2 regions of the Photobacterium sp. GB-1 genome follow, and region 1 is predicted to be linked to the other one. Evidence: predicted binding sites of a transcription regulator. Region 1 holds the regulator's gene; the other holds the start of a gene.

Evidence for each region. The regulator MetJ, encoded in region 1, represses methionine synthesis genes. The targets are predictions, from matches to a motif close to TTAGACNTNTANANGTCTAA.
Region 2: a site for MetJ is predicted at 8,983-9,002, ahead of metN (methionine ABC transporter ATP-binding protein MetN). Genes of this name have one in related genera too.

What each region holds. Positions count from the first base shown of each region.
Region 1 is NZ_PYOB01000007.1:95,619-111,598, reverse strand. Features, by position in the region: gene C9J45_RS10150 (bifunctional aspartate kinase/homoserine dehydrogenase II) at 1-282, opposite strand, end outside; gene C9J45_RS10145 (O-succinylhomoserine (thiol)-lyase) at 282-1,448, opposite strand; gene metJ (met regulon transcriptional regulator MetJ) at 1,752-2,069, shown strand; gene C9J45_RS10135 (malic enzyme-like NAD(P)-binding protein) at 2,147-3,394, opposite strand; gene rpmE (50S ribosomal protein L31) at 3,593-3,805, opposite strand; gene priA (primosomal protein N') at 4,072-6,273, shown strand; gene cytR (DNA-binding transcriptional regulator CytR) at 6,458-7,480, shown strand; gene C9J45_RS10115 (SPOR domain-containing protein) at 7,640-8,374, shown strand; gene hslV (ATP-dependent protease subunit HslV) at 8,557-9,084, shown strand; gene hslU (HslU--HslV peptidase ATPase subunit) at 9,095-10,426, shown strand; gene C9J45_RS10100 (1,4-dihydroxy-2-naphthoate polyprenyltransferase) at 10,561-11,469, shown strand; gene rraA (ribonuclease E activity regulator RraA) at 11,590-12,075, shown strand; gene zapB (cell division protein ZapB) at 12,176-12,418, opposite strand; gene glpX (class II fructose-bisphosphatase) at 13,026-14,033, shown strand; gene C9J45_RS10080 (metalloregulator ArsR/SmtB family transcription factor) at 14,195-14,809, shown strand; gene C9J45_RS10075 (ferredoxin--NADP reductase) at 14,825-15,568, shown strand; gene C9J45_RS10070 (DUF3135 domain-containing protein) at 15,607-15,980, shown strand, end outside.
Region 2 is NZ_PYOB01000024.1:39,205-55,184, forward strand. Features, by position in the region: gene tilS (tRNA lysidine(34) synthetase TilS) at 1-521, shown strand, start outside; gene C9J45_RS17915 (aromatic amino acid transport family protein) at 777-1,988, shown strand; gene C9J45_RS17920 (DUF4250 domain-containing protein) at 2,040-2,228, opposite strand; gene C9J45_RS17925 (YaeP family protein) at 2,228-2,434, opposite strand; gene C9J45_RS17930 (GGDEF domain-containing protein) at 2,569-3,426, opposite strand; gene C9J45_RS17935 (proline--tRNA ligase) at 3,621-5,336, opposite strand; gene tsaA (tRNA (N6-threonylcarbamoyladenosine(37)-N6)-methyltransferase TrmO) at 5,463-6,164, opposite strand; gene C9J45_RS17945 (MetQ/NlpA family lipoprotein) at 6,268-7,083, opposite strand; gene C9J45_RS17950 (methionine ABC transporter permease) at 7,126-7,812, opposite strand; gene metN (methionine ABC transporter ATP-binding protein MetN) at 7,802-8,836, opposite strand; gene gmhB (D-glycero-beta-D-manno-heptose 1,7-bisphosphate 7-phosphatase) at 9,098-9,652, shown strand; gene C9J45_RS17965 (hypothetical protein) at 9,869-10,117, shown strand; gene C9J45_RS17970 (lipopolysaccharide assembly protein LapB) at 10,184-11,398, opposite strand; gene C9J45_RS17975 (energy transducer TonB) at 11,412-12,050, opposite strand; gene C9J45_RS17980 (biopolymer transporter ExbD) at 12,055-12,462, opposite strand; gene C9J45_RS17985 (MotA/TolQ/ExbB proton channel family protein) at 12,489-13,016, opposite strand; gene C9J45_RS17990 (MotA/TolQ/ExbB proton channel family protein) at 13,026-14,387, opposite strand; gene C9J45_RS17995 (DUF3450 domain-containing protein) at 14,387-15,154, opposite strand; gene C9J45_RS18000 (TonB-dependent receptor) at 15,258-15,980, opposite strand, start outside.

The DNA of each region.
Region 1 (15,980 bases):
TTCAATCAAACGTTCTGCTGTCGGCGAATAAAGCAAAGACTCAATTAATTGTTGCTGATAACTGCGGACAGATAACAAGGTTTCATGGGCTTGACGACCATCTTTTTCTAATTGCGCTAACCATAATATAAGTTGGTTTGTTGTCTTTCCCGCGGCTGACACAACAATTAAATCTTCATTGTTTGAATACTCCGCCAGAATATCCGCTACTCGGCGATAGCACTCAGGATCAGCTAAGCTACTACCGCCAAATTTATGTAATTGGCGTAATGCTTTTGTCATTAGTGAGCCTCCGCCGCGAGTTTAAAGGCTTGATCAAGATCTTCTATTAAATCACTAGGGTCTTCAAGACCAACCGAAAGACGTAATAATGAGGTGGTGATCCCCGCTTCTGCCTGTGCTTCATCAGACATTGCACGGTGAGTCATACTTGATGGATGCGCAATTAAGCTCTCAGTACCACCTAATGATTCTGCCAGTGAAAACAGCTTTAACTCTTTCACAAACACTTCTAGTTGGGTTTGATCACCCGCAAACTCAAAACTCATCATAGAGCCAAAACCTTTTTGCTGACGTTTGGCAATCTCATGACCAGGATGGGATGCAAGGCTTGGATGATAAATAGTACCCACCATCGCTTGTTGCTGAAGGTAACTTAATACCGCGGTACCATTCTCTTCATGCATTCTCATACGCGGTGATAATGTACGTAGACCTCGCAGAGTTAGGTAAGCATCAAATGGTGCGCCAGTCGCACCAATACAGTTCGCCCACCAAGCAATATTTTCTGCCATTTCGGCATCTTTTGAAATCAGTACCCCACCAACCACATCCGAGTGACCATTGAGGTACTTGGTTGTTGAGTGAACAACAAAGTCGGCACCTAATTCAATTGGTTGTTGTAATAGTGGCGATAAGAAAGTGTTATCTACAGCAACAAGACAACCCACGGCTTTTGCTTGCTGACACAGCGCCGCAATATCAATCACACGCACTAATGGGTTAGACGGCGTTTCAACCCAGATTAGTTTAGGTTTTTTCGCTAAAGCCGCTGTAAGTGCTTCTTGATCCGATTGGTCAACGAACTCAACCTTAAAGTCACCTTTATTGGCACGAGTATTAAATAATCGATAGGTACCGCCATAACAATCATGCGGCGCAACAATCAAATCATCAGGACCTAATAATGCAGTAACCAATAAATTCATCGCAGCTGTACCACAACTGGTTACCACACCACCCGCACCGCCTTCCATCTCACTAAGCGCGTCAGCTAACGTATTTCTAGTTGGGTTACCTGAACGAGAATAATCATATTGCGGTACTTCGCCAAAAGCTGGAAAGCTATAGGTCGACGTTAAATAAATAGGAGGAACAACAGCATTATATTGAGAGTCAACATCAATACCGGTTCTTACTGCAATTGTCGCCAGTCGCTTATCACTCATACAAACATTCCTTGTCGGGGCAGGATTTAACCCAAGATAATAAATTTATAACAACTTTAACCACTACAAAACAAGACGTCAACACATCTGGACGTCTATATGTCTTTGCTTATGGCAGTAAATCCCGCTAAAATTCAGCCATAACAAAATAATGGTAACAACCTTACTGTAATTTTTCTGTTCAATACGGGACAAAACCGCGATGTTCACGTAATATCGCCGCCCTACAATCCCCGTTGCTAACAGAAAATGTTGATTCCTGTTACCACCATTATTAACCCAATATCGCTGAGAAGGTAAAACATGGCAAAGTGGAATGGCGAATATATTAGCCCTTACGCGGAACACGGTAAGAAAAATGAACAAGTAAAAAAAATTACTGTTTCGATTCCATTAAAGGTGCTTAAGATTCTGACTGATGAACGTACTCGTCGTCAGGTGAATAACCTTCGCCACGCAACAAATAGTGAATTACTTTGTGAAGCCTTTCTGCATGCCTACACAGGTCAACCGCTTCCCACTGATGATGACATTCGTAAAGATCGCCCAGACGATCTACCTGCAGAAGCAAAAGCATTAATGGACGCAATGGGCATTAGCTACGAAGACATTAATGAATAATTATTGCAGTACTATGTCTACAAAAAAACCAGCCTAACAGCTGGTTTTTATTTTTTGTCATCAATAGAATAGCGCGATTACACTTCCATATATCCCATTGGCATCTCAATACGCGCGACACCTGAATCAATGGCTGCTTGTGCAACTGCTTTTGCGACACGCGGTAATAAACGTGGATCCATCGGTTTTGGAATAATATATTCTCGGCCAAATTCAAGCTGTGATACACCCGCAGCCTCAAGCACACTTTGTGGTACTGGCTCTTTCGCTAACTCTCTAATTGCATGAACGGCTGCTAATTTCATTTCATCATTAATTTGACTTGCACGCACATCCAATGCACCGCGGAAAATAAACGGGAAACATAGAACGTTATTTACTTGGTTAGGATAATCAGATCGTCCCGTTCCCATAATTAAATCATCTCTAACTTGATGAGCTAATTCAGGCTTTATTTCAGGATCAGGGTTAGAGCAAGCAAATACAATAGGGTTTTCAGCCATTAGTGCTAGCGCTTCAGGTGGTAATAAATCAGGGCCTGATACACCAACGAAAATATCGGCTCCCGCAATCACATCTTCTAATGTGCGCTTATCGGTATTGTTAGCAAATAGCTGCTTATATTCATTTATATCATCACGGCGAGTATGAATAACGCCTTTACGATCGAGCATGTAAATTTTTTCACGTTGCGCGCCACATTTGATCAAGAGCTCCATACACGCAACAGCAGCAGCTCCCGCTCCCAAACAAACAATCACCGCTTCACTAATTTCTTTACCTTGTAACTCTATGGCATTGAGCATACCAGCAGCGGTGACAATAGCCGTACCATGCTGATCATCGTGAAACACCGGAACATTACAACGCTCAATTAAGCGCTGTTCGATCTCAAAACAATCTGGCGCTTTAATATCTTCTAAATTAATACCACCAAAAGTATCGGCAATATTTGCGACAGTATCAACGAACTCATCAATAGTGCGATGTTTGACTTCAATATCAATCGAATCAATACCTGCAAAGCGCTTAAAAAGTAATGATTTCCCTTCCATAACAGGCTTAGAAGCTAACGGGCCTAAATTACCAAGACCTAAAATAGCGGTGCCATTGGTGATCACCGCAACTATATTCCCTTTTGCGGTATATTTGTAAACGTTATCAGGATCTTGAGCGATTTCCCTTACGGGCTCAGCAACACCTGGGCTATACGCTAAAGCAAGATCTTCAACCGTATTTGCTGGCTTTGTCAGTGCAACGGCTATTTTTCCAGGAGTAGGAAGGGAATGGTAATCTAGAGCTTGTTGACGAAAATCTTCGGTCATAGTGATATTTGAGCCTCAACGCTGACATTTATAATGGCAAATTACATCTATGTGTAATTCGTATTTGTTATTAAATCATATGCCATTAAGTATTAATTTCCCAGCTGATAGCTAACAGTTATTCTTCACATATTTTATTGAGACATAAAAAAAGGGATGCTTTCGCATCCCTTTTTTCTAAATTCATCTGGCAAGTAATTACTTGCTAGTAAGCGCACCGAAACGCTTGTTGAATTTGTCAACACGGCCGCCAGAACTAACTTGACGTTGCTTACCAGTGTAGAATGGGTGGCACTTGTCGCATACATCAAGGTTGATGTCTTTACCCATAGTAGAGTTAAATACGAAAGTGTTGCCACAAGAACAACGTGCGTTTACTGCTTTGTACTCAGGATGAATACCTTGTTTCATGGGATAACCTCAAAATAAAGGCCGTGTCGCTCTCCCGATCCAAAGCCGGGCACCACACGTCGTTAAAAAATAGCTTGTCACATTATGTGACAAATCAGGCGGCGTATAGTAATCAATCATCACGCGGAGATCAATACAGATGCCGATTTTTCACGCGTAATTTCTTTGTACCACACCGCGTTCTTCACCTATCAGACTTAACAGCACTTATCGAGTATCACTTGGTCTGGTATTATTCAACACAAGCTCAATGACTGCAGTAAATTATGATCCCGAATATCGCTCGAGTCGCTCTCCCTATTCCCCTAGATAAAACCTTTGATTATTTAATCAAACCCAACGACCTACCTATTATCGGCGGGCGTGTGCAGGTTCCTTTCGGGCGTCAACGTTTAATAGGTATCGTTACCGCACTGACAAATAGCTCTGAGTTTCCTATCGAACAACTAAAAGCTATTCAAAAAGTCATTGATAAAGCACCACTGTGGATGCCGCCATTATTTGATTTGCTCAAATGGGCTAGTCAATATTATCAATATCCTCTCGGCGATACACTGGCTAATGCAATGCCGGCTTTATTGCGAAAAGGACGTGAAGCCTCACAAACCACCCTGAAATTTTGGGCATTAACTGAAGCGGGAAAATCACAACCGCTAAATGGCCTAACCCGCGCGCCCAAACAAGCCCAAATACTGCGTCTACTACAAAACGGAGCTGTCAGTCATGATGCACTATTGAGCGAAGAAGTGAGCTCTACGACCTTAAAAACGTTAGCGAATAAAGGCTGGATCATTGAACAACAGCAACAACCCAAAAGCCAAAACTGGCAGAAACAGTTTTCTGTTACTGAAGAAAAACCACGTTTAAATGAAGAACAAGCGTTAGCAATTGCCACCGTGAATAGTAACCCTGAGTTTGGCTGTTATCTTTTAGAAGGGGTAACGGGCTCAGGCAAAACAGAAGTATATCTTAACTTGCTAGAGCCGGTGCTTGCCGCAGGTAAACAAGCACTCATCTTAGTCCCTGAGATTGGCTTAACCCCTCAGACGATTAACCGCTTTCGCCGTCGTTTTAATGTGCCTTTAGAAACGGTTCACTCAGGGCTAAACGACAGCGAGCGTATGGCTGCATGGCTTGCAGGTCGAGATAATCAAGCGGGGATCATCATCGGGACGCGATCTGCATTATTCACCCCCTTTGCAAACCTTGGCATCATCATTGTCGATGAAGAGCATGACGCATCTTATAAACAACAAGATAGCTTACGTTATCATGCTCGCGATCTTGCCGTTATGCGCGCCAATAAAGAAAACATTCCGATTATTTTAGGCTCTGCAACACCAGCATTAGAAACCTTGCATAACGCTAAAACAGGCAAATACCATCATTTAACCTTAACTAAACGTGCGGGTAACGCTCAATTGGCGCGTCATGGCGTGATTGATGTTAAAGGTTTATATCTTGATGCTGGGTTATCTGCACCACTTATCGCTGAGATGCGTAAACACTTAAATGCGGGTAATCAGGTGATGTTATTTCTTAATCGTCGTGGTTTTTCACCTGCAATGATGTGCCATGAGTGTGGTTGGATCGCTGAATGCCATCGTTGTGATGCTTATTACACCTTACACCAGCAATCTGGAGAGCTGCGTTGTCACCATTGTGCAACTCAGCGTCCTATCATGCCGCAATGTGAGCAATGTGGTTCGACGCAATTATTGCCCGTCGGTGTTGGTACTGAGCAATTAGAAAATCAACTCGCCACCCTATTTCCTGAATTTAAGACGGTGCGCATTGATCGTGATAGCACGCGTCGCAAGGGGGCTTTAGAAAACTATCTCGAAGCGATTAAAAACAATGAGTATCAAATTTTAATTGGTACCCAAATGCTAGCAAAAGGCCACCATTTCCCGAATGTCACTTTAGTCGCCTTAATTGATGTTGATAGCGCACTGTTTAGTAACGACTTCCGCGCATCCGAGCGTTTAGCACAATTGTTTATTCAAGTTGCAGGACGTGCAGGGCGCGCGAGTAAACCGGGCGAAGTGTTATTGCAAACTCATCACCCAGAGCATCAACTATTACAATCATTGCTTCATAAAGGCTATGGCGTTTTCTCACAAACCGCATTAGTTGAACGCCAGCAAGCTATGTTACCGCCCTATACTCACCTTGTCTTAATACGGGCGGAAGCGAATGACAGTGATACTGTTTGCCAACTATTACAGCAAATCCGTGGCATTTTTGAATCCAGCCCCGTTTATGATCAAGATTGCTGTGTATTAGGGCCAAACCCCGCTCCTCTTGCCCGTCGTGCTGGACGTTATCGTTGGCAATTAATTTTACAAACCCCTAATCGCAAAACCTTGCAACAGATACTCAGTGTTGCCAAGCCTGCAATTCAATTACTGCCGTTAGCAAAAAAAGTACGTTGGTCGATTGATGTAGAGCCACAAGATTTAACTTAAGACCAACAATGCGACAAAACTCACATAGTGAATGTAATTTATGCTATTTGAGGCATGTTTAATCCCGTGTATACGCTCTACAATATCAATAGTATTGACTAATATCAGTCATTTACTGCTTCGCTGGTTTCCGTCTCAGTCCTTTTGACCTCGAGCCACCAGCCGCATAATAAGAGAGATTTAGATAAAAGAGGAAAGCAATATGGCGACAATGAAGGATGTTGCCCAGCTAGCCGGAGTTTCGACTGCAACGGTTTCCCGTGCGCTAATGAACCCGGAAAAAGTATCGGCTTCAACTCGTAAAAAAGTTGAGCAGGCTGTCATGGAAGCTGGCTACTCACCTAACTCACTTGCCCGTAATTTACGTCGCAATGAGTCAAAAACGATCGTAACTATCGTCCCTGATATTTGTGATCCTTACTTCACAGAGATTATTCGTGGTATCGAAGAAGCTGCAATGGAGTACGGTTACCTTGTATTGCTGGGCGACAGTGGTCAACAGAAAAAGCGTGAAAACTCATTTGTTAATTTAGTCTTTACTAAACAAGCTGATGGTATGTTATTACTGGGTACAGACTTACCTTTTGATGTCAGTAAACCAGAACAGAAGAACCTACCCCCCTTAGTGATGGCTTGTGAGTACGCACCCGAGTTAGAGTTGCCGACCATCCATATTGATAATCTCACCGCGGCATTTGAAGCAGTTAATTATCTAACACAAATGGGTCATAAGCGTATTGCGCAAATTACCGGCCCCGACCAAGCACCATTATCTCAATTCCGAAATCAGGGCTATCAACAAGCACTGCGTCGTGGTGGGATTACATTAAACCCAGCCTATACGGTGAAAGGTGATTTTAGCTTTGCTGCTGGCGCACGCGCAGTTACCGCATTGTTGTCGTTACCTGAGCCACCAACCGCACTGTTCTGTCATTCTGATGTGATGGCGATTGGCGCAATGCAGCAGGCAAAACGTCTTGGTCTTCGTGTTCCTCAAGATATTTCGATTGTTGGCTTTGATGATATTCAATTTGCTGAATATTGTGACCCACCATTAACCACCGTTTCTCAACCACGCTATGAGATTGGTCGTCAAGCAATGTTGATGTTACTTGAACTACTTAAAGGCAAGGAAGTACAAGCAGGATCTCGCTTACTTGATGCGAAACTGGTGATCCGTGAAAGTGCAGCCCCACCATCTCGATAGTCATAAAAAGACTGTGAGCTTATGAAATAATCATAAGTTCACAGTTTTTACATACTATTGACCTTAACCCACACATTAATAGTGATAAAAACTAGTCAGTATCATTCCAACTTTGTAACATAGAGTTCTTTCCTTCTCTCAACATATTTGTCTATCATCGTGGCTACTAAAGATTATGTAAAACGCGGACGCTCGCCGAAACCGGCAAATAAAAAAAGCAGTCCGAGTCGAAAAAAAGCCCCCGCCTCTAGTGGATTTCCAATCAAGTGGGCGGTCACCGCTATTGTATTAGTATTTGGACTTATTACTGGTTTATTCTTCTTATCTGGTACTGATGTTCCTGAAAAACCAGCACATAAAGATGAACCTTTAATTAGTGCAAAACCTCAACCCACTAATGAGGTTAAAAAAACCGCTAATAAAGAAGTTCTACCGCCAAAACCTGAAGAGAAATGGCGTTACATTCAAGAATTAGAAAATAAAAAAGTCATCGTGCCAGACGACTTGAAAAACCAACGTATGCAGCCAGTGGAAACAGAAACTGCAGCTAAAAAAACAGACACACCTAAACCGAAAGAGAACGCTCAAACAGCTAAGCCTGTGGTTACTGTAGACATAAAACCAAGTCCAGCCAAAAATCAGTCCGAGGCGACATCAAGTGTGCGCTTTGTATTGCAGTGTGGTGCTTACCGTAATAAATCACAAGCCGATGAACGTAAAGCAAAAATTGCATTCCAAGGCATGAATAGCCAACTTAAAATTAGCAGTGATGCAAAAGGAACCTGGTACCGTGTCGTATTAGGCCCTTACTCACAAAAAAGCAGTGCTGAAAAAGATAAAGCTAAACTACAAAATGGCGGTGTTTCACCGTGTGGTATTTGGCATTGGCAATAACTCTCCAAGGTTAGCCAAATAATCAGAAGGACGTACCTATGTACGTCCTTTTTTTATGTTAGATAAACGTAATAATAGCGACCAATTGACAGTTCATACTTGAAAAGCCTTTCTTTCATCCCCAGATCTTTTCACATTAACGTTACCGGCTATGCCGGAGCAGAACCAGAGAGGTTAACCCCGTGACAACTATTGTATCTGTACGTCGAAACGGTAAAGTCGTCATTGCTGGTGACGGCCAAGTATCACTTGGTAACACAGTAATGAAAGGCAACGCACGTAAAGTTCGCCGTCTATATAACAATAAAGTACTGGCAGGTTTTGCTGGCGGTACCGCTGATGCATTCACTCTATTTGAACGTTTTGAGCGTAAGCTTGAGATGCACCAAGGCCACCTTCTAAAATCGGCCGTTGAACTTGCCAAAGATTGGCGTACTGATCGCGCTCTGCGTAAGCTTGAAGCCTTGTTGGCCGTTGCCGATGAAACAGGCTCACTCATCATCACCGGTAATGGTGACGTTGTACAACCAGAGCACGACTTAATTGCGATTGGCTCTGGCGGTAATTTCGCCCAAGCCGCAGCCACAGCATTGCTAGAAAATACCGATTTAGGTGCGCGAGAAATTGCAGAGAAAGCCCTGAATATTGCTGGTGATATTTGTGTGTTCACTAACCACAATCACACCATTGAAGAATTAGAAACTAAGTAAGGAAGTTGTAATGTCTGAAATGACTCCTCGCGAAATCGTTCATGAACTTAATCGCCATATTATCGGTCAAGACAAAGCGAAACGAGCAGTTGCGATTGCACTACGTAACCGCTGGCGTCGTATGCAACTTCCTGAAGAGTTGCGTGTTGAAGTAACGCCAAAAAATATTTTAATGATCGGCCCAACTGGGGTGGGTAAAACCGAGATTGCACGCCGCTTAGCGAAACTAGCTAACGCGCCTTTCATTAAAGTAGAAGCAACAAAATTCACCGAGGTGGGTTATGTTGGTAAAGAAGTCGAAACAATCATTCGCGATCTAACTGATGTAGCAGTAAAAATGACACATCAACAGGCGACTGAGAAAGTCCGTTTCCGTGCTGAAGAATTAGCAGAAGAGCGTATTTTAGATGCCCTTCTACCACCAGCGCGTGATGCTTGGGGTCAAAATGAAGAAGCCCCTGCAGAGTCGTCGACTCGTCAATCTTTCCGTAAAAAATTACGTGAAGGCAAGCTTGACGATAAAGAAATTGAAATGGACATTGCAGCACCTCAGATGGGTGTAGAGATCATGGCGCCTCCTGGTATGGAAGAAATGACCAACCAGCTACAGGGCATGTTCCAAAACCTTGCTGGCAATACCACTAAAAAGCGCAAGATGAAAATCAAAGACGCGCTAAAAGCTGCAACCGAAGAAGAAGCGGCGAAGTTAGTCAACCAAGAAGAGCTTAAAGAACAAGCCATTCATTCGGTTGAAAACAATGGTATCGTGTTCATCGATGAAATCGATAAAATTTGTAAGCGTGGCGAGTCTTCCGGTCCTGATGTTTCTCGTGAAGGTGTGCAGCGTGACTTACTCCCATTAGTCGAAGGCAGCACAGTATCAACCAAACACGGTATGGTTAAAACAGACCACATCCTGTTTGTTGCATCAGGCGCTTTCCAAGTGGCTAAGCCATCGGATTTGATCCCTGAATTGCAAGGTCGTTTACCTATTCGCGTTGAGCTTGAAGCGCTAACAAGTCACGACTTTAAACGAATTCTGACGGAGCCAAATGCATCGCTAACAGAGCAATACAAAGCATTAATGGCAACAGAATCAGTTGAAATCGAATTCACGGCTGACGGTATCGACAGCCTAGCGGATGCGGCATGGCAAGTGAATGAGCGTACTGAGAATATCGGTGCTCGTCGTCTGCATACCGTTATGGAACGTCTAATGGAAGAAATTTCCTATGATGCAAGCGAAAAGTCTGGTGAGAAATTCACGATTGATGCCGCATATGTTAGCGAGCGTCTTGGTGAATTCGTACAAGATGAAGATTTAAGCCGCTTTATCCTGTAATAACATTGCCTTTCAGAAATAACGGTGCCTTGCGCACCGTTTTTTTTATTTTAGCAACTATTAATGGGATAAATTTGCGCCAATCCAAATTTTCGCCATAATAGCTATTCCCTCATTATTTAAGTACCTAGATTATGAAATCATCTTCATCACTTGCTATTTGGTTAGATGCAGCAAGACCGAAAACCTTGCCACTAGCCATCGCATCAATTGTATGCGGTAGTGCAGTGGCAGGATGGCATGGAAGTTTTTCTGCTTTAATTGCAGCGCTCGCTTTATTAACCGCCCTTTTGCTGCAAATTCTTTCTAACCTTGCTAATGATTACGGTGACGCTGTCAAAGGCACCGATAATGATGATCGTTTAGGACCTCAACGTGCGATTCAATCAGGATTAGTAACCCCGAAAGCCATGCGTACTGCCATGTTTGTCAACATTATTCTGACAGCAATCAGTGGCTTATCATTGATATTTTTTGCCTGTCATAATCCCCATGACATCATTGGCTTTATACTACTCGGCGCGCTAGCTATTGTTGCATCTATTGCCTATACCGTGGGTAATAAGCCCTACGGTTACCGTGGCTTAGGTGATTTATCAGTATTAATCTTTTTTGGCTGGTTGGGTGTTGCAGGCACTTACTACCTACAAGCTGGCAACATTGATTCAGTGATAATGTTACCGGCAACGGCCTGTGGTTTGCTCGCAGTGGGCGTTCTTAATATTAATAACCTACGTGATATTGATAACGACCGAGCTTATGGTAAGCAAACTTTGGTCGTACGAATGGGACCTGAATGGGGTCGTAAATACCACCTCTTCTTATTAGCAGCCAGTGTTGTATGTTTAACGCTTTTTTCTCTATTTGAAATAAAATCGCTATTCGGATGGCTATTTTTATTGAGTGTGCCACTACTATTTAAACATGGTCGTGCTGTTTATCATTCTAAAAATGGTGAAGAACTCCGCCCAATGATGGCAACCATGGTCAAATGTGCTTTACTGACGAATTTATTGTTTGCTCTTGGGATCATCTTGTCATAATTGCGAATTGCAATGACAGATCAACTGGTTATAATTTCAACAAGGCTTACGATGAGTATCTCCTCGTTATAAGCCTTATTGATTTCCTTTCTTTTCTTTCGCTAAATAAGAAGTCCACTTATGGAATACAATACCTCTGAACTGTGTGATATCTATCTCGAACACGTTGATGTTGTTGAGCCTATGTTCAGCTCTTACGGTGGACGCAGCTCTTTTGGCGGTCAAATAACCACCATAAAATGTTTTGAAGATAACGGTGTTATTCGCCAAGTCTTAGAACAATCAGGCGTAGGGCGAGTGTTATTAATTGACGGTGGTGGTTCACTACGACGTGCATTAATTGATATCGATTTAGCTCATTTAGCGCAAGAAAATCAATGGGAAGGGCTGATTATTTATGGCTGTGTTCGCCATGTTGATGAGCTAGATGAATTAGATCTTGGTATTCAGGCGCTTGCCTCAATCCCAGTGGGCGCTGATCAACGTGATATCGGTGAGGTTGACGTTGCAGTCAATTTTGGTGGGGTGACCTTCTTACCAGAAGATCATATCTATGCTGATAATACTGGGGTTATTTTATCACCTGAGCCTCTTGATATCGATTAGACATACTGCGAGCAATCAATAAAATTACGGCCCGGTATGCTGTCGTTCCTGAAAACAACATACCAAGCCGAAAACCGAAACAGATAAACTGAAATCAGTATTATTCTACGTGTTCCATTTTGCCTAGTAGGTTGCGTACGCGCTCCTGCCATGCATTATGATCTTGACGTAGTTTTTCATTTTCTTCATTTAGACTTTCACGACCAGAGCGTAGTTCTTGCGCTTCCATCGAAAGTTGAGAGTTTTGCTCTTTTAATTCATCAATTTCCATTTGTAGAATAGAAATTGTATCAATTGCCATCTGAACTTTGGCTTCTAGTTGTTCTAACATTTCTAGAGACATATTGTTTACCTGATCTTAGCCCGTATGTTGGCTTAGTCATTAAGCCAATCACCTACGCGCGAGTTAAATTCACATTCACCTCTATTCTAACGAGGCAGCGACTATCTGACATCCACAATTCTAATGCTTTTGGGCAAACGGATGAAAATCACACAAGTCTGATATAATTTTTGCAAAGTGGATCAAATATTCGCCCACTGAGACAACCAAATACAGCGCGAAGTTCATTTTTAATCGAATCTCAGCTTTATTTGCTCTCTTCCCTGTCAAAAAAACATCAACGAATAAGCTTAACTGTCACCTAACTTACGCTTTCTTATTTATATCCTAATTTGTACACAGTGTTTAGACCCAATACCACCAATATTGCTTTTTTGTCACGATTCATTCATTGATATTCTGTCACCAAAAATAACGCTAATCATTAGCATGACCACATGCAGGATATAATAGTGGCTTGTCATCAAAACCAGAATTTATACACAGCGATTAATACGGGTTATGAACATTGCAATACTGCCCTTTATTTTGCGCAATCGTTTCACCATCCCTTATGTTAAAATCGACTCAGTTTATTTATCTAATCGATTTTATATCTGGAGTTATCATGAAACGCGATTTAGCAATGGCATTCTCACGGGTTACAGAAGGGGCGGCACTAGCAGGCCATAAATGGCTTGGTCGTGGCGATAAAAATGCTGCTGATAATGCTGCGGTAGAAGTGATGCGTATTCTACTTAATCAAACTGAAATCAATGGCGAAATCGTAATAGGTGAAGGCGAAATTGATGAAGCGCCAATGCTCTACATCGGTGAAAAGGTGGGTTGCGGTGGCGATGCTGTTGATATTGCAGTCGATCCCATTGAAGGAACACGCATGACAGCGATGGGACAAAATAATGCCCTCGCTGTATTAGCCGCGGGTGAAAAAGGAAGCTTTCTAAAGGCGCCTGATATGTACATGGAAAAACTGGTGGTTGGCCCTGCAGCAAAAGGCGTGATTGATCTTGAGAAGCCACTTGTTGATAACTTGACGGCTATTGCTAATGCTCTGGGTAAATCATTGCAAGATTTAGTGGTGATCACCCTTGCCAAGCCTCGCCACGATGAAACGATTAAGCAAATGCAAGCAATCGGTATTCGTGTCTTTGCCGTGCCTGATGGCGATGTGGCGGCGTCTATTCTAACTTGCATGCCAGATAGTGAAGTCGACGTGATGTACTGTATCGGTGGTGCGCCAGAAGGTGTTGTTTCCGCCGCCGCGATCCGTGCATTAGGCGGTGACATGCAGGCGCGTTTACTTCCTCGTCATGAGGTCAAAGGGGATACCGCAGAAAACCGCGAACTCGGTGAAATTGAAATTCGTCGTTGCCACGAAATGGGTATTAAAACCAACACATTATTGCGTATTGAAGATATAGCAAAAAGCGATAACGTGATTTTTGCAGGGACAGGTATAACCAAAGGTGACTTACTAGAAGGCATTCATCGTCAAGGTAATATCGCGACAACGGAAACCTTATTGATCCGTGGTCAATGCCGTACTATTCGTCGTATTAAGTCGACCCATTACCTTGATCGTAAAGATGACATTGTAAAATCGCACATCATCTAATTACGATATTCACATGCAAGAAAGCGTACTTCGGTACGCTTTTTTTCCCACCTCTCACTCCTAAGAAGCAAAATCAACGCAACCCGTTAGAATGGTAAAGAGATTGCTTTATTTAATGAGCTGATCCCATAATACCTAGAGAAATGAATATATAGGTAGCTATGAAAACCATCGAGAAAATCCTCTATCACTTAAAAAATGAAGGTCCTGTCACGGCAAAAGTATTGGCTGAAAAGTTCTCCCTTACTACCATGGGAATTCGTCAGCACTTACAAAGCTTAGAAGATGAAGGGCTGGTTGATTTTAACGATGTCAAAGTCAAAGTCGGACGTCCTACCCGTCATTGGCAATTAACAGAGCAAGGACATCGTCGTTTTACTGATCGTCATCATGATTTAGCCGTATACATGTTAGAGTCAGTTGAAGATCTGTTCGGAACATCAGGGCTTGAGCAAGTCATCGCAAAACGCGAACAGCAGACTTACGAACAGTATCAACAAACATTACAAACGTGCGAAACACTCAAAGAAAAGCTCGAACACCTCGCTCAATTACGTACACAAGATGGGTATATGGCAGAGCTTATAACAACGCACGATGGTTATACCTTAGTTGAAAATCACTGCCCTATTTGTCGAGCAGCACAACATTGTCCTGCGCTATGTCTCTCGGAACTTACGGTATTTAAACGCCTTCTTGGAGAAAACATCCGTATTGAACGTGAAGAACATATCATTTCAGGTCAAAGGCGCTGCACTTATCGAATAACATCATAGAATTAGGAGGCCATAATGGCTGATTGGATTCCTGCTCAAGTTATTGCAAACCGCCACTGGAATAATAATTTATTCAGTTTGTCATTAGCGGCAAACATCGAGCCTTTTAAAGCAGGGCAATTTACCAAGCTCGGCTTAGAGATTGATGGCCAAATGGTCCAACGCGCCTATTCTTTTGTTAACCCTCCCCAGCAGCCAACCATCGATATTTACGCCACAAGGGTTCAAGACGGGTTATTGTCACCACGACTCCACCAACTAGAAGAAGGCGATACAGTCTTGATCTCTGCACGCGCCAATGGCTTTTTTACTCTTGATGAGGTTCCACAAGGCGATCACCTTTGGCTACTTGCAACAGGGACGGCTATCGGTCCTTACCTGTCTATTTTGCAGCAAGGCGATGCCTGGCATCGGTTTAGAAAAATTATCTTAGTTCATGCGGTTCGTTTTGCCGCAGATTTAAGTTATCAAGCAGAAATCACACAATTAAAGCAGCAATATGGCGATCAACTTATCGTCCAGCCTTTTGTCAGCCGAGAACCGTCTCCTCTTTGCCTGACAGGAAGGATCACTCAAGCCCTTGCAGATGGACAACTAGAGCGCCATGTCGGGCTAACATTACATCCAGAGCAAAGCCAAATTATGTTGTGTGGTAACCCTGAAATGGTAAAAGAGACTAAAAGTGTGCTAGAAGCGCGAGGATTTGCTAAAAATTTACGTCGAAAACCGGGACAGATAACTATGGAGCATTACTGGTAGTTATTAACACCCGCTTAGTTGTATCAAATAGGAGATATATGCATAAAGTTGTCACTTTATCTCCTACTAATCTCACCTCTAAGACGCCATACCCGTTATCTTTTCATATACTAAAGGTAGTTGTACGGATGGAGTTGACGATGGATACGCTACCCAATTTTGATGATATGGCAAAAATGGCAAAAGAAGATCCAGAACAATTCGAACAACTACGTCAACAATTAATAGAAGACGCAATAAACCAAGCACATGACAGCATGCAACCACGCCTAAAAGCACAACAAAGTCATATCGATCTGATTATTAGTCGTGGAAAAAACCCACTTCACACCACCATGTTGTTACGAAATGAGTTACAGCGCCAATTAGTTCGCTTTGCCGAAACCCTCCAACACCCCTATAACCAAGAAAA
Region 2 (15,980 bases), on a different contig from region 1:
TAATTCGTCAATGGTTAAAAAAACAATCAGTCTTAATGCCATCATTAGCACAGCTTGAACAGATTTGGTTTAACGTAGTTCAGGCAAAAGAAGATGCGAATCCTAAACTGTGTTGGGCAAATGTTGAACTGCGTCGCTATCAAAAGAAGTTATATTTACTGCGGCAGTGGGATGATATTAGCCAGTGGAAAAACAATATTGATTTAGATTCTCCTTGCCAGCTACCGAAAAACTTAGGGACGCTGGTTTTAAGCCAAGAGGGTGATTATCCTTTATTAAGACAGCCAGAATCTGATGAGATTATAACCGTGCGTTTTCACTATCAAGGTGATGCTATTAAGCCTGTAGGACGATGTGGTAGCAGAAAATTAAAAAAACTTTATCAAGAATATAATGTACCAAGTTGGTTACGCAGCCGTACGCCTCTTATCTTTTATGGCGATAAACTTGCTGCTGTCGTGGGGTATTTTGTCGTCTCTGAGTTTTCTGGTCATGATATTACGATTGATCTTAATTCTTAAAAAAGACAAATAGGGCATTATTTTCCTAGTAAGTTCAAGCACCCTATCTTTCATCGAAATATTATTTACTTTGCACCGTAATATATTATTTATTACGGTGTTTTTTATGCTTTTAAATCATGTTTTGTGAAGAAGGATATATAGCTAATTTTTATTATGTTGTTTTTTTAGCCTGCTTAGTAACTTTTTATTGCGATAAAATACAAAAGGTATTAGTGTACTAGTCTACTGATACGATAGTTGGAAGGGAAAGAAATGAGCAAACCATCGACACTTGGCGGAGCGTGTATTATTGCAAGCGTTTGTGTAGGCGCGGGCATGTTAGGTTTACCGAGTGCTGGGGCGGGTGCATGGACATTCTGGAGCGTTATTGCAATATCTTTAACCATGGTTATGATGACATTATCAGGCTGGTTATTATTAGAAGCGCTTAAGCATTATGATTTTAAAGTGTCTTTTAATACCATCACAAAAGATGTACTTAATACTAAAATTAATATTATTAATAATCTGTCATTATACTTTGTTGGTGGTATTTTGCTTTATGCCTATATTTCATCATCAGGTATGATTTTTAGTAATATATTAGGGATTGATAGTAAGTTAGCTTCTATTTTATTTGTCGCAATCAGTTCAACCTTTGTTCTGCACTCAACGCGTGCGGTTGATCGTATTTCTATTTTACTGATTGTTTTTATGTTGGTGAGTTTCTTAATTGGAATTTCAGGACTAGCGACGCATATCAAAGTTCCTGTTTTACTGGATACAACTCACTTACATGCCAGCTATTCTCCTTATGCGTTAGCACTATTACCTGTAGCATTAACTTCTTTTGGTTACCACCATTCGGTGAGCACAATGCGCGACTATTACCGCGATGAATACCAAGCTAAAAATGCGATTCTAGGTGGCACATTTATCGCGTTAGGTTTCTATTTAGTGTGGGTGATTTGTATTTTTGGCAACTTACCTCGTGATGCATTTGGTCCTGTGGTTTCGGCTGGTGGTGGTATTGATGCTTTAACGCAAGCACTTGATAGCGTTATTGACTCAAACAGCATTAAACAAGCAATCCGTATTTTTTCGATTGCCGCTGTTGTTTCTTCGTTTATCGGAGTTGGTTTGGGGGTTTTTGATTATTTGGCCGATTTATTTGGCTTTGAAGATTCAAAACAAGGACGCTTGAAGACGTGGGCTATCACTTTCTTACCACCGCTGATCCTTTCATTATTTGCACCACTGGGTTTCTTGTCTGCGATTGGTTTAGCCGGTGCTGCTGCAACGATTTGGGCGTGTATTATTCCTGCTTTATTAGCGAAAAAGACTCGTCAATGCAAAGAAAAGAAAGATGGGTTTGTTGTGCCTGGCGGTAATGTGACGGTATATGTTGTGATTGGCTTTGGTGTGGTGACCGCAATCTTCCACATTATGGCGATGGCAAATTTACTGCCGATCTTTAAAGGCTAATACGGGTTTAACCTAAAAATAAAACGGAAGCTTTAAGCTTCCGTTTTTTGTTTAGCGAAATTGTTTAACTTCAGGCAAGTATTCAAAGCCAGCACTTGCAAGTTTATCGATCAGCTTTTGGCGATCAATCTCGTAGAATTTAACGAGTTCATCGAGATCTTGAAAGTCATCACGGATCTTCATGTTGACAATACTCATTAACATGATGGGATCCATGCTTTCAAATTTAGCTAAATCCATTATTTGTCCTCATGATCACTGATTAATAAGTTTGCTGCAGCAAACGCTGCACGCTCACGGACTTCAAGCGGTAAATTGGTATCTTCGGCAATATCATTGAAGGTTTTAATTGCACAGCTAATAGCCGCAGGAATATAACCTTGATCACCACTACCAATTTGCGCGTAAGTTGCTCGGATAAGCTCACAGCATTGATAAATTTGCATCATTCATCCTTTCTAGAAAGTATTCGAAGAGAATGTAGGGGCTCACTTCGAATATACTCACTATTAACGTGGATCATCATAGCGTTAAATAAAATAAAAACGTAGGATTTATGGTGCTTAGCGCAACGAGATGATTATTTATTACGCTTGTGATGATAAAGTTTACGATCGGCACGTTCAATCAAAGACAGCATAGAATCACCTTTATTAAAGGTCGCTGTGCCATAAGAAAATCCAATATTTAAGATACCCAAGATTGGGCTTTGTTGAATATATTGGTTGATCCGTGATACCACTTTTATTTCAGAGCGAGCACTGGCAGGTTGAAGTAAAATAATAAATTCATCACCTCCAATGCGATAACAACGATCTGAAGTGCGCGTTGCAAACTTCAGTGCATTAGCAAAATCTTTAATGACTTTGTCGCCATCAAGATGACCAAAGTTATCATTCACTTGTTTAAAATTATCTAAGTCACAAATAAACAGTACCAACTCCACATCTCGTTTTTCGCTCATCGCAATAGCATGATGAATATCTTGCTCAAAACACATTCTATTACATAGCCCTGAAAGTTTATCTTTCAGTGCCATATGTTTTACTTTTTGATATTCAATCGCATTAAATAGAGGGCCTGCAAATAAACGGTGGTAGGTATGTAATAGGCTTATTTCGTCGTTATCTAACGGATAAAGAGTGGAGTAATGAAGTGAGCCTAAAGAGTTATCACCAAAGCGTAAAGCAAAGCTGTTTTGATGAGGTGTCGGTTTTCCTTGGCGGATCAATGTTGTAGTTTCATCAAGGGTCCAGACTAAACGAGCGATATCAATTTGTTTATCTAGCTCTCTGCAGAGAGGTTGAAATAACGCTTGGATCTCCAGCTTCCCTTGAAGTTTTTGCAGGATCAACAGACGTTGATCCGCAGCTAAAGGTTTTTGCTTTAGCTTAGGGGAAGGTGAGGAATGAGATCGATTAAATAAAGCCTGTTCCATTACGACAAGATCAATAACTATTTGATTTGTCACTATAGGGCATATTTTGAGCAGATCAATGATAACGGCAAGATTGTAACGGATATTTACTGTTACATAAAAAAATGGGAGTGAGTAAAATGTTTTTTTAAAATAAAGAATAGAAAAAAAGCTGCCATAACGACAGCTTTTTCAATATGTTATTAGCTTTTTACTTAAGCCATTTTTTGCTTAATAAACGCAACAACATCATTTACAGCAACGGCTTCTTTGATACCTGTGCGACGGTTTTTATATTCCATCTCACCGTTTTCAAGGCTACGGTTACCAATAACGATAGTATGTGGAATACCTAGTAGTTCGTGATCTGCAAACATGACTCCTGGGCGTTCTTTACGATCATCAAACAGTACTTCAATACCAGCAGCAGTTAGATCGGCATATAGCTTCTCTGCCGCTTCTTTTACTTCTTCTGATTTCGCCATGTTCATAGGAACAATAGAAACGTGGAATGGTGCAAGCGCATCTGGCCAGATAATGCCGTTTTCGTCATGGTTCTGTTCGATAGCTGATGCCACAACACGTGATACACCAATACCGTAACAACCCATTTCTAGAATGGTGTTTTTACCGTTAGCATCTAGCACGCCACAGTTCATCTTCTCAGAGTATGTATTACCCAGCTGGAAGATGTGACCCACTTCGATACCACGTTTTAGCATCAATGTACCTTGGCCACATGGGCTTGGATCACCTTCAACTACATTACGTAGATCTTCAACGCGATCTAGCTCAACGTCACGGCCCCAGTTGATGCCAACATGGTGTTTACCATCGATGTTTGCGCCTGCAGCAAAATCGCTCATTACAGCAACAGTACGGTCAACGATAAATGGAAGCTCAAGACCGACAGGACCAAGTGAGCCAGGACCTGCGTTAACGAACTGACGAATTTCTTCTTCAGTTGCCATTTCAAGTGGAGAAGCAACCCAGTCTAGGTTTTCAGCTTTAATTTCGTTTAATTCGTGATCACCACGAACCAATAGCGCTACGATAGGCGCATCGATTTCATCAGAAGCTTTAACAAATAAGGTCTTGATCGTTTTCTCGATAGCAATACCGTGTTGCTCAACTAACTCATCGATAGTTTTCGCATTAGGTGTATCGATAACAGACAGTTCCACTGTTGGTGCTGCACGATCGTGAGCAGGAGCTAGTGCTTCTGCTTTTTCGATGTTTGCTGCGTAGTCAGATTCAGTTGAGAATGCAATTAAGTCTTCGCCGCTTTCTGCTAATACGTGGAACTCCTGAGAGCCATTACCACCGATTGCGCCAGAGTCGGCCCATACTGGACGGTACTCAAGACCCATGCGATCGAACGCTTTACAGTAAGCGTCGTGCATTGCATCGTAAGACTTTTGTAGACCTTCTTTGTCAATGTCAAAGCTGTAAGCATCCATCATGCAGAATTCACGTGCACGCATTACGCCGAAACGTGGACGACGCTCGTCACGGAATTTAGTTTGGATTTGGTACAGGTTCAACGGAAGTTGCTTGTAAGAGCTTACTTCGTTGCGTACTAGGCTTGTGATCACTTCTTCTGCTGTTGGGCTAAGCACAAACGGACGAGTATGGCGGTCAGTAAAGCGAAGTAGTTCAGGGCCCATTTTCTCAGAGCGACCTGTTTCTTCCCATAGTTCAAACGGCTGAACAACGGGCATCAAGGTTTCGATTGCGCCTGCATTGTCGATCTCTTGGCGAACGATGTTTTCGACCTTACGCAGAACACGCAGACCTGTAGGTAGCCAGGTGTATAGACCTGAAGCCAGCTTACGGATCATACCTGCACGTAGCATTAGCTGGTGGCTAATAACTTCTGCGTCGTTTGGAGTCTCCTTCAGAGTAGAAAGAAGATAATTACTGGTACGCATTGATGGTATCCGTTGATTAATTAGATTAAAAAAGAAGGGATAAATCCCGCCCGTCAGTGATCTGACGATAGCCGAATATCTTACCAGCCTACACGCTATTCGCCAAAGATAACTGTATAAGATCTGCTATTGATTAACTTTCTCGATCTGATTAACGGTTATTTGTTGCTCTGTTACTGAGAAGTGAACATTAAAATCAAATAAATGCACCGCATATTGTTTTGGATCGGGCTTACCTTTCTTATAAGCAGGACGTGGATCTTGCGCTAAAATTTCACAGATCACGGTTTGATAATAGCTTTTGTTTTTTGCTGGTAGTTGATTGAGCGCTGTTTCACTAAAACACACGGGCATTAGATCCGGTGTGTTAGAAGCAAATCCACCTTGTGCTTGTGGCAAGCTGTCTGAATAAGGGATATAAGGCTTAATATCGATAATAGGCGTACCATCAACGAGATCAACACCACCGAGTTCAATGATCACATTACCGTTTTCATGGCGAATGCCTTTTAATTCGACCGCAGACATGCCAATCCCATTAGGGCGGAATGTGGCACGGCTGGCAAACACACCAATACGTTCATTACCACCCAATCGAGGCGGTCTAACGGTTGGGCGCCATCCGGCATCTAAATTCTGATCAAACAAAAATAATAACCACAAATGACTAAATTGCTCTATGCCTCTTACCGCTTCTAATGAATTTGCAGCACCTTGTAAAATAATTTCAGAACGCGCACTTGGCACTAACCCAGGCTGCCGAGGAACAGCAAATTTTTCTTTATAGGGAGAGTGGATAATGCCGATAGGTTCGATGTTATAAGACATGGAATGAAGCCAATTAAGAAGCCAAAAGAGCTAAGAATATAGCATAAAAAAGGGTAGGTGCTGAGACCTACCCGATAAGTATATGGTTACAGGAAAGTAGGGATTACCAACCTTTTACCACACCACCATTAAAGATATTTTTTGCAGAGTTATATACATCTTCAGATTGGTACGCTTGAACAAATTTCTTCACGTTTTCCGCATTCACATTATCTGCACGAGACACAATCAGGTTGACATATGGTGATTCTTTATCTTCTACAAACACACCATCACGCTCAGGCGTTAAGTTGATGCTACTTGCGTAAGTGGTATTAATAACAGCCAGTGCCACATCATCTAAAGAGCGTGGCAATTGTGCCGCTTCTAGCTCTACAATCTTTAAGTTTTTAGGGTTTTCAACAATATCTAATACTGTTGCAGTTAAACCTGAACCATCTTTTAGTTTAATTAAACCTTGCTGTTGAAGAAGTAAGAGTGAACGACCAAGGTTGGTTGGATCGTTTGGTACTGCCACTTTATCGCCATCTTTTAGCTTATCAACAGATTTGATTGAGTTTGAGTAACCTGCAATTGGGTAAACAAATGTATTCCCCGCTACCGCAAACTTGTAACCGCGATCTTTAATTTGCTGATCAAGATATGGTTTGTGTTGGAAAGCATTAGCATCAATAGAGCCTTCTTCTAATGCCGCATTCGGTGATACGTAATCAGTAAAAGAAACTAACTCTACATCCAAGCCATATTTTTCTTTTGCTTGTTTTGCAGCAACTTCAGCAACTTGCTCTTCGGCTCCTGCCATGACGCCAATTTTTACCTTGCTATTATCAACTACGGCTTCTTTTTCACTACAGCCTGTTAGTGATAGGGCTGCAGCAACACCTGCAAGAGCAAAAACATGTTTTAGATTAAACGCCATACAACTTCTCCTTAAAATGGGGTTTTCCTTAAAGTGTTTTGATTATCGATGATCAACACGTTTTACGAGGTAATCACCGACAGATTGAATAATTTGGACCAGTACTATTAGAACGACGACTGTGATAGCCATAACGGTGCCATCGAAACGTTGGTAGCCATAACGAATACCGACATCACCTAAACCGCCACCGCCAACCGTACCCGCCATCGCGGAATAACTGACTAAGGTAACAAGGGTGATCGTTACCGCATTGATGATGCCTGGTAATGCTTCTGGTAATAGCACTTTCTTAATGATCTGTAGTGGTGTTGCTCCCATAGATTGTGCTGCTTCCACAAGGCCTGATGGAATTTCTAACAATGCCCCTTCAACTAAACGAGCAATAAAAGGAATTGCTCCTACAGCAAGAGGAACTATCGCCGCAGCAGTACCAATTGAGCTACCTACGACAAAGCGGGTAAATGGAATGATCGCAACCAGCAGAATAATAAAAGGAATAGAGCGGCCAATATTAACGATAATGCCAAGGATGTTATTAACAACGGTATTTTCTAATAAGCCATTTTTCTTCGTTAAGTGAAGGGTGACACCCAAAGGAATACCAATAACAAAACCAATTAGCCCTGATACAAACACCATGGTTAATGTTTGTCCTAATGCTTCAATCAGTAAATCAATCAGGCGGGTATTTTGTTGCCACCACAGGGTTAAATCATTAAGCGACATAGCCAAGCACCTCAACATTTACTTTATTTTGACGTAGAAAATTGACCGCATTCTCAACAGAGTCTTGATCACCAAAAAACTCTGCTAACATCAGTCCAAATTTTACTCCTCCCGCATAATCCATATCCGAGCTGAGAATACTGATATCTAAACCAAACTTACGTGTTACTTGGCTTATCAGTGGCGCATCAACAGAAGCACCGGTGAACTCTAAACGAATAAGAGGGTATGAGTTTTCAACTTGTGTTGGCGTCATACGAGCTTGGTAATCAGCTGGAATCGACAAATCCAATGTTGAACGAATAAAGTCTTTGGCTAATTCGGTGTTGGGGTGTGAGAAAATATCACCGACTGATCCCTGTTCAACTAATTTACCGTCACCAATAATTGCGACCTCACTACAGATACGTTTCACGACATCCATTTCATGGGTAATAAGCAAAATAGTTAGGTTTAGCTTTCGGTTAATTTCTTGCAGTAGCTCCAGAATCGAATGCGTGGTGGCAGGATCTAATGCACTGGTGGCTTCATCACAGAGTAACACTTTGGGATCAGAGGCTAACGCACGAGCAATCGCGACACGTTGCTTTTGTCCACCACTTAAATTTGCTGGGTAGCTTTGGTGTTTATCTTCAAGACCGACTAAAGTCAGTAACTCTGTCACTTTTGTTTTTATTATCGCTTTATTGGTATTGGCTAATTCAAGAGGCAAAGCAACATTATCAAAAACTGTGCGAGATGAAAGGAGATTAAAATGTTGGAAAATCATGCCTATTTTACGACGAGCCAAAGTGAGTTTTTGGTTCGATAGAGTAGTAAGATCGATACCATCGACAATCACTTGACCATTAGAAGGGCGCTCTAACAAATTAACACAACGAATGAGGGTACTTTTCCCTGCACCAGATGAGCCAATAACCCCAAAGATAGTACCTTGCTTAATTGTAAGGTTTATATCGCTTAATGCGTTTATAGCCTTATCGCCTTGATAGAAGACTTTATTGAGTTGCTTTATTTCTATCATTGAACGTCCTGCTCCTAGATAAAACTATTGTATGATCTTGAAAAACTATTGTATAAATTTATGGTTATTTGTTTTATTAGGGTTAAATAAGTAACTAACCTGAAATTGTGATGCTATGTTCTATTATAAAAGCTGTCAATAGCTATTTTTACATCTAGACGTCCAAACGGCTATGTTGTGAGCGTTAATCAATAACGAGTACTCTTCATTATTAACTCGTGCCATAATCTAAAAAATTTATGATTTAAGAGGGCTATCCTTTTGGCCAAACCAGCAGTCTTTATTGACCGTGATGGCGTGATTAATGTTGATCACGGCTATGTCCATACCGTTGATGATTTCGAATACATTGAAGGTGTATTTGAAGCATGTAAAAAATTCAAAGAAATGGGTTATTTACTCGTACTGGTGACTAACCAATCAGGTATCGCTCGCGGTATGTTTAGTGAAGATGAATTTACTTCATTAACCGAGTGGATGGACTGGAACTTTGTAGATAATGGCGTTGAGTTTGATGGTATTTACTACTGCCCGCACCATGCAACAAAAGGGCAGGGTGATTACTTGCAAGATTGTGATTGCCGTAAACCCAAACCAGGTATGTTTATTTCAGCTCGCGATTTCTTGAAAATCGATATGTCGCAATCTGTGATGATTGGTGATAAAGCGGACGACATGAAAGCAGCCACAGCTGCTGATGTTGCTTTAAAAGTGCTCGTACGTACAGGTAAGCCGATCACGGATGAAGGTGAAGCGTTAGCAAACGTGGTGTTAGACAGTATTGCTGATGTACCAGAGTGGTTAGCAATTCAATAGAAATGAGTGCTTATATAAAGGTCGTTATTAAACGGCCTTTTTTTGTCTCTATAACTGGTCGTTTTAACGAAAAGTTAACGATTTAGCTTAGTGAGTTAGACTAACTGAGCCCGTTTTTTGTCAAAAACATTAGAAATAATAACATTTTTAAGATTGGTACAATTTCTGCAGATTACAGAATGAATTGATTAGTAATGCTCTTAGGGGGATTTATTCATGATGTGGCGTGTACTTATTAATGCTATAAAAACGGCTGTAATTTCAATAAGTGTTGTGAGCTCGTTTAGTACTAATGCGAATGAACCAGATGAGAGTGGTGATTGGTATCTCTCTCAATTTCATCAAATTGCAGATCAGCAAGTAAATGTCGTTGCTGTCATTGAGCAAGAAAATGCTGAGACGTTGAAACAAACATTATCAGACACACAAAATGCGGTGCTTAACGAGATAAAAAAGGGGAAGTAATAAATACTTCCCCAAACAGTGTGACTGACTCACACAAGATCACGACAGTGAAAGGTGATGGTACCTTTAGCTTTGGTCTTCTAAAAATGCAATCCATGGCTCAGCACTGCTTTTCATCGAAGATGACTGCGCAGCTGTTTTCATCGCCTTTAAAGCATTTTGATGCTGATCTAATTCAAAGTAAGCCATGCCCCTAAGGTAAGCGAGTTCAGCCTTTTCATCGCGTTTAGCGTTGGATGAACTGTTAGCAAAAGCAGTTGCTTGCTTAAATTGCTTATCCTGTATCATTAATTTAACGATACGGATTTGTTGTTTACCTGAAGGAGCAATTTTAAAAGCTTGCTTATAGGTACTGATGGCTTCATCTAGCTCTTTTGCCTGATGATAAAAACTGGCTTGCTTCTCAATATTTGCATGAGTACGAGCAATGTTATTATTTGCCATTTCTTGCGCCATTATCTTCGCTGCTCTGTGGGGAATACCTTGGTATGCCATAAAGTTCACTAAGCGAAGGTGTTCTTTTTCTCCCTCTAACAAACCTAATTTGTAAGCAGCTTCAAGAGTCGCTAGCGCATTTTTATTCTGGTTGAGCTCCATATAAACCCCAGATAGTTGCATCCAATAACGTTTTTTCTTTGGATACTTATTCGTTAAGGTTTTCAGGACACTCGCAACACTTTTGTATTGCTTTAATTCGTAATGGGATGAAACTAGCAATAAGTACCACGATTCATTCGGCGATTTCGTCATTGAGATCGCTTTTTTTGTAGGTGCAATTGCGTTTCTATAATTTCCCATTTGAACATAAGCACTTGCCAGTGTGATGTAAGCATGCGCGGGTGGTTTTTCTTTGGTCGTTTTAGCAACTTTAAACCATGTATTCATGGTGTTGACCGAGTTTTTGTATTGCTCTTCTGCTAAATATAACTGTGCCAAGCTATAACGAACTTGTTGTGCCACCGGTACTGGTAGCGCATCCATTTTCAATGCGTCAGCAAAATATTTGGCAGCCTTCGGGTAATTATCTTTTAAAGAGTAAAGAAACCCCATTTGTTGCAATAACACGGCACGGTCATACTTCTTCTTATTTGAACTACTTAACGATTTATTTAGTTTGCTAATGGCCTCGTTGTACTTTTCCTCTGCAATGAGTTCTTGAACTTTGTTCACAGTACGAAAAGTACGATCTGAAAGTTGCGGGTTCTCATTGGCTACTGCGGGTGCAGAGAGCACACCCGCAGCAAGCGTGAGAGAAGCCAGCATGTGTTTTATTGATTTCATCATGTTTGACTCCTTAATTGGTTGAGAACTCGATCTCTTGAGACATCTTCGCACTCGCTGGTTTACCATCAACCATTTTGGGCTTAAAGGTCCATTTAGAAACAGTTTTTTTCGCAGCTTTGCCTAAGCCAAGCTTACGAGGTGTTTCTTTGAGAACTTTTACGTTTTCAACCGCGCCGCGCTCATTAACCACAAACTCGAGTAACACGACCCCTTTTTCAAGCCCTGAACGTGCAGCCTTTCGAGGCATTTGAGGCTGAAATGTTGCTAGTGGAATTGGACCATTGTTACCACCAACCGCTTGTGCACCACCGCCTTGAGAGTAATGCCCTAGCACGGAACCACCAGTTACATTAACGGGTAAATTTAACTGCGGCGTGTCCATTGGCATTTGTTCCATCACCGGTTTTACCGTTGCCGTTACCTTCATTTCTGGTGGCGGTGGCGGGCGTTTTGGTGGTGGCGGAGGTTTTGGCAATTCGCGTTTCTTCTCCTGTATTTTTTCATTTTGTTTAACGTGGATGAAGTCAACCATACGAAGATCTTCATCCGACGTCAGCTCGTGGCGCTCTTTATTTACTAGCTTGTCCATCCCCCAGAACAACCCGAGGGAGACAACGAGCGCCAGTGCAATAGAGACCAAATACCGCATAGGCTTAATCCTTATTCGTTGCGGCAATGGAGATATTTTCAACACCTGCCATTTTTATTTGATCCATGACTTTTACAACCACGCCAGCATTGGCTTCTTGATCGGCTTGAATGACTACCGCTCCATCAGGGCTTTCAGCACGTAGACGTTCAATATTGGCTCGCACTGCATCAACTTCAATACGGCGTTTATCGACCCAAACATCACCTGCGGCACCAACGGCAACCATGATGTTACCTTTCTTAACCACTTGCGCGGAATTTGCACTTGGTCGACTGACTTCGATACCCGCTTCTTTTACAAACGATGTTGTAACGATAAAGAAAATCAACATGATAAATACGATGTCGAGCATGGGTGTCATATCGATAGCTGCTTCATCGCTGCTATCACTGCTATAGCGTCTTTTCATGACCTATACCTCTCAATCCTTTGAATTTAGGCAATATGCTTAAGTTGGTCTTCTAGCTTCTGTGTCGTCATTTTTGCTTGATGATCAAGGCGGGTACTAAAAAATAGTCCAGATAACGATGCCACCATGCCAGCAAGTGTTGGGATTGTTGCTTTTGAAATACCCGATGCCATAGCACGAGGACTCCCGGTTCCAACGACGGCCAAAATATCAAAAACTTGGATCATACCAACTACCGTCCCGAGTAAACCGAGTAGTGGGCAGAGTGCTATCAATACTTTGATAACGGGTAAGCCACGTTTATTTTCAATATCTTGTTTCGATATAATTTCTTGACGAATAGCTTTTGCATTCCAACTGTTGTGATCTTTTCTTGTCATCCAATTGTTAAGTGCACTTTTCGCGGCTTTGGGTGCAACAGCGATGAAGTAAAACCAACGTTCAAGGAGAACAATCCAAAGCATAAAACTGAGTATAAAGATGGCGATGAGGACATCACCACCCATACCTAGAAAGCGTCTTATTGACTCCAGTTCTTCAATTAACCACCACATAACGCCTCCTTAATCTTGGGCTTTGTGTAGCTTTTCCTGGTAACGAGCGATAAAGCCTGCACTCTGCTCTTCAAGTGTTTGGATCAAGCGACGGCTCTTACTGTGTACCAAGGTGTATAGGAACAGGAGTGGGATTGCGACAACCAGACCTAACATTGTGGTTACTAGGGCTTCAGAAATACCGCCAGCCATCAGTTTTGGATCGCCTGTACCAAATAGCGTGATAGCTTGGAAAGTACCAATCATACCCATTACGGTACCCAGTAGGCCAAGTAGTGGGGCGACAGAGGCGAACAATTTAATTGAGCCAACAAAGCGTTCGATACGAGGTGCGTTTCGTAGAATGATTTCATCCAACTTGGCTTCAAGATCTTCAAGGTTGTCACCTTTGTGATCTTGGTAGGCTTCAATCACCTCACCTAATGGGTTATTTTTCAGCGGCGTGTCTGATTTTTCTTGTTTACGCATTTTGTTGCCAATAATCAGTAGTCGTAGGTAACAAACTAGCGCAATTAATGCACCAATCGCACCCATACCAAGGATGACATAACCAACAATTCCACCTTGCTCTACTCGTTCTTTAACAGTTGGGCTTTGTACCAGTAGTGAAAGAATGACACCACGAGATGGGTCAATGAAAAGTGGTTGGTAAGTGTCTTTATTGGCCTCGAAACCTGATACTAATGTCGTAATATTGTTAGCAGGTTGGCGCGATAGCTCTTCAAATTTCTGTGTTTCAGGTACGTATGTAACATACTTACCGTCAGCAATAGCATTGAACTCACCAAGCAGTGTTACGTCAGTCGTTGCTTCTTTACCTTCGCCATACACTACGGTTGCCGGTGTCGTAGACGTTTCGCCTGATACAATGATTTGCTGTAAAATAGTGTGCCAAAAAGACTCTAGCTCTTCAGTTGAAGGTAGCTCTTTACTCTCAGCTAATTTTGTCAGTAAAGCATCGCGCTCAGGAAACTGAACTGCATTTTGTGACGCGTGAAAGAGTCCTTTAAATTCACCCGCATATTGGCGAACAACACCAAACATTTCACCTAAAGTACCAGAGCGCACGCGCAGGGTTTCTGTTAACTCTGTTAATTGTTTGTCGTTGTCATCAAAAGTGGCTTTTAATTGATCACCTTGCTCGGTTGCTGCTTGTAATTTTGCTTTTGCTTGTTGTAATAATGCGGCCTGTTTATTTTTATCTGAAAGAAACTCAGCTTCACGGGCTTTGTTTTCTTTTGACTCAACAATACTTTCAGACTTAACACTTTTTAGAAGCTCATTAAGATTTTTAGGTGCTTCAGCTTGTGCGCTTGAGACCATAAAAAGGCTGGCGAGTAAAACTGCTGCTAATGATTTGAATCCTTTCATTATTTATCCTCCCCAGTGAATACAGGTAGCTTAATCAGTGCTGGTGGTGCTTGTTTCTTAGCAATTCGAATACCTTGTTGAACAGCAATGCGGTAACTCTCTGGCAGAGTTTCCCATTTGCCCGATTGTTGATTCCACATCCCTGTTTCTCCACCATCTGGTGATTGATAAAGAAGGGCGGTACGACCGATGCGTAAAAAGTCATAAGTAACGGTTTCACCATCGCGATCTAAGCTTGCTTTGTAAGACTCAATCGAGCGCGAGAAGCCTTCTTCAATTTGGTATGCTTCCATCACTTTACGGAACTTTTCAGATGTAGTGACATCTGCGCGGTCCATCATTCGCTTCAATTCATTAATGCGTTTTTCACGGTTTTCTTGCTGGAATGGAAGGTCTAGAGCGATAAATTCATCGAGAGCCGTCACCATTTTTAGTGTCAACGGCACAACCTCTGTTGCTGTTTGATCTATCTGAGCAATTTGATTGTTGAGTGAATTAAGCTCTTCTTGTTGAGATAGCACCATGCGTTCAATTTGCTTGTTATAGACCGTCATACTGTCAATTTGACGAAGCAGGCCTTTGTATTCGGCTAACATCGCATCTGCACTATCAGCATATTTATCGATTTTATTTTGCGAGACTTGGGCTGATTTATCGGCTTTCGCTTGAGCTGAAATAACAGCATCTGCATTTGATGCCAAAGTTGCACCACTAAAAGTGAGCAAGGCTGCGGTGATGGCATTCACACCGAATGTTTTTAATTTCATTGATACATCCTTGTTTGTGTGGCTTGTCAGTCAGGGGGAAGGCCGGCACGATATATCGTGCCGGAAATTTATAATTTATTAGTAACTTAATCAGTTAGTTACTTTAAAATTTGAAGTTTAGGTTAGCGTAGAAGTATCGACCGCCAACATCATAGGTTGTTGTATCTGTGTTAGCAGAGATGGTATCTAGAATGAGTGGTGGCTCTTTATCAAATAAGTTATTCACACCACCAGATAGCGTAATACCATTATCAAAGGCATATGCAGCGCTTATATCGTGGTAAACAACGGTTGGAACGCTAAAGTCATATGTTTCTTTATCAGTACCTGGTAGTTCGTAATCAACACCATCAATCAGACGCGTCGTCCAGTTAGCACGCCATGCATCTTGTGCTAGACCAACATTTAGTGTTGAACGGAATTTTGAGAATAGACCTATCGAATCACTGATGAATTTACCGTTGTAATCTTCAACTGTGCCATCAGACTGAGTCAGTTCGTAGTTTAAAACGTATGTATTTTCCCAGTTTAGACTCAGTACCATAGGGTCAAAGTCATAGGCGTAACGGACATTTACATCTAGACCGTCAGTTTTCAAATTACCGACGTTAGTTAAACGCGCATCGATAGCTTTAATATCACCATTAGCAAAACGAGTGATCTTGTCACAGTACTTTCCTGACGTTGCACACTCATCAAGCATTAATTGAGGATCGATATTATCGATTAAGTTTTCTAACTCAATTTGCCAGTAGTCGACAGTGGTTGATAGTCCATCAACAAATGATGGTGAATACACTAAACCAAGAGAAGCTGTGTGGCCCTC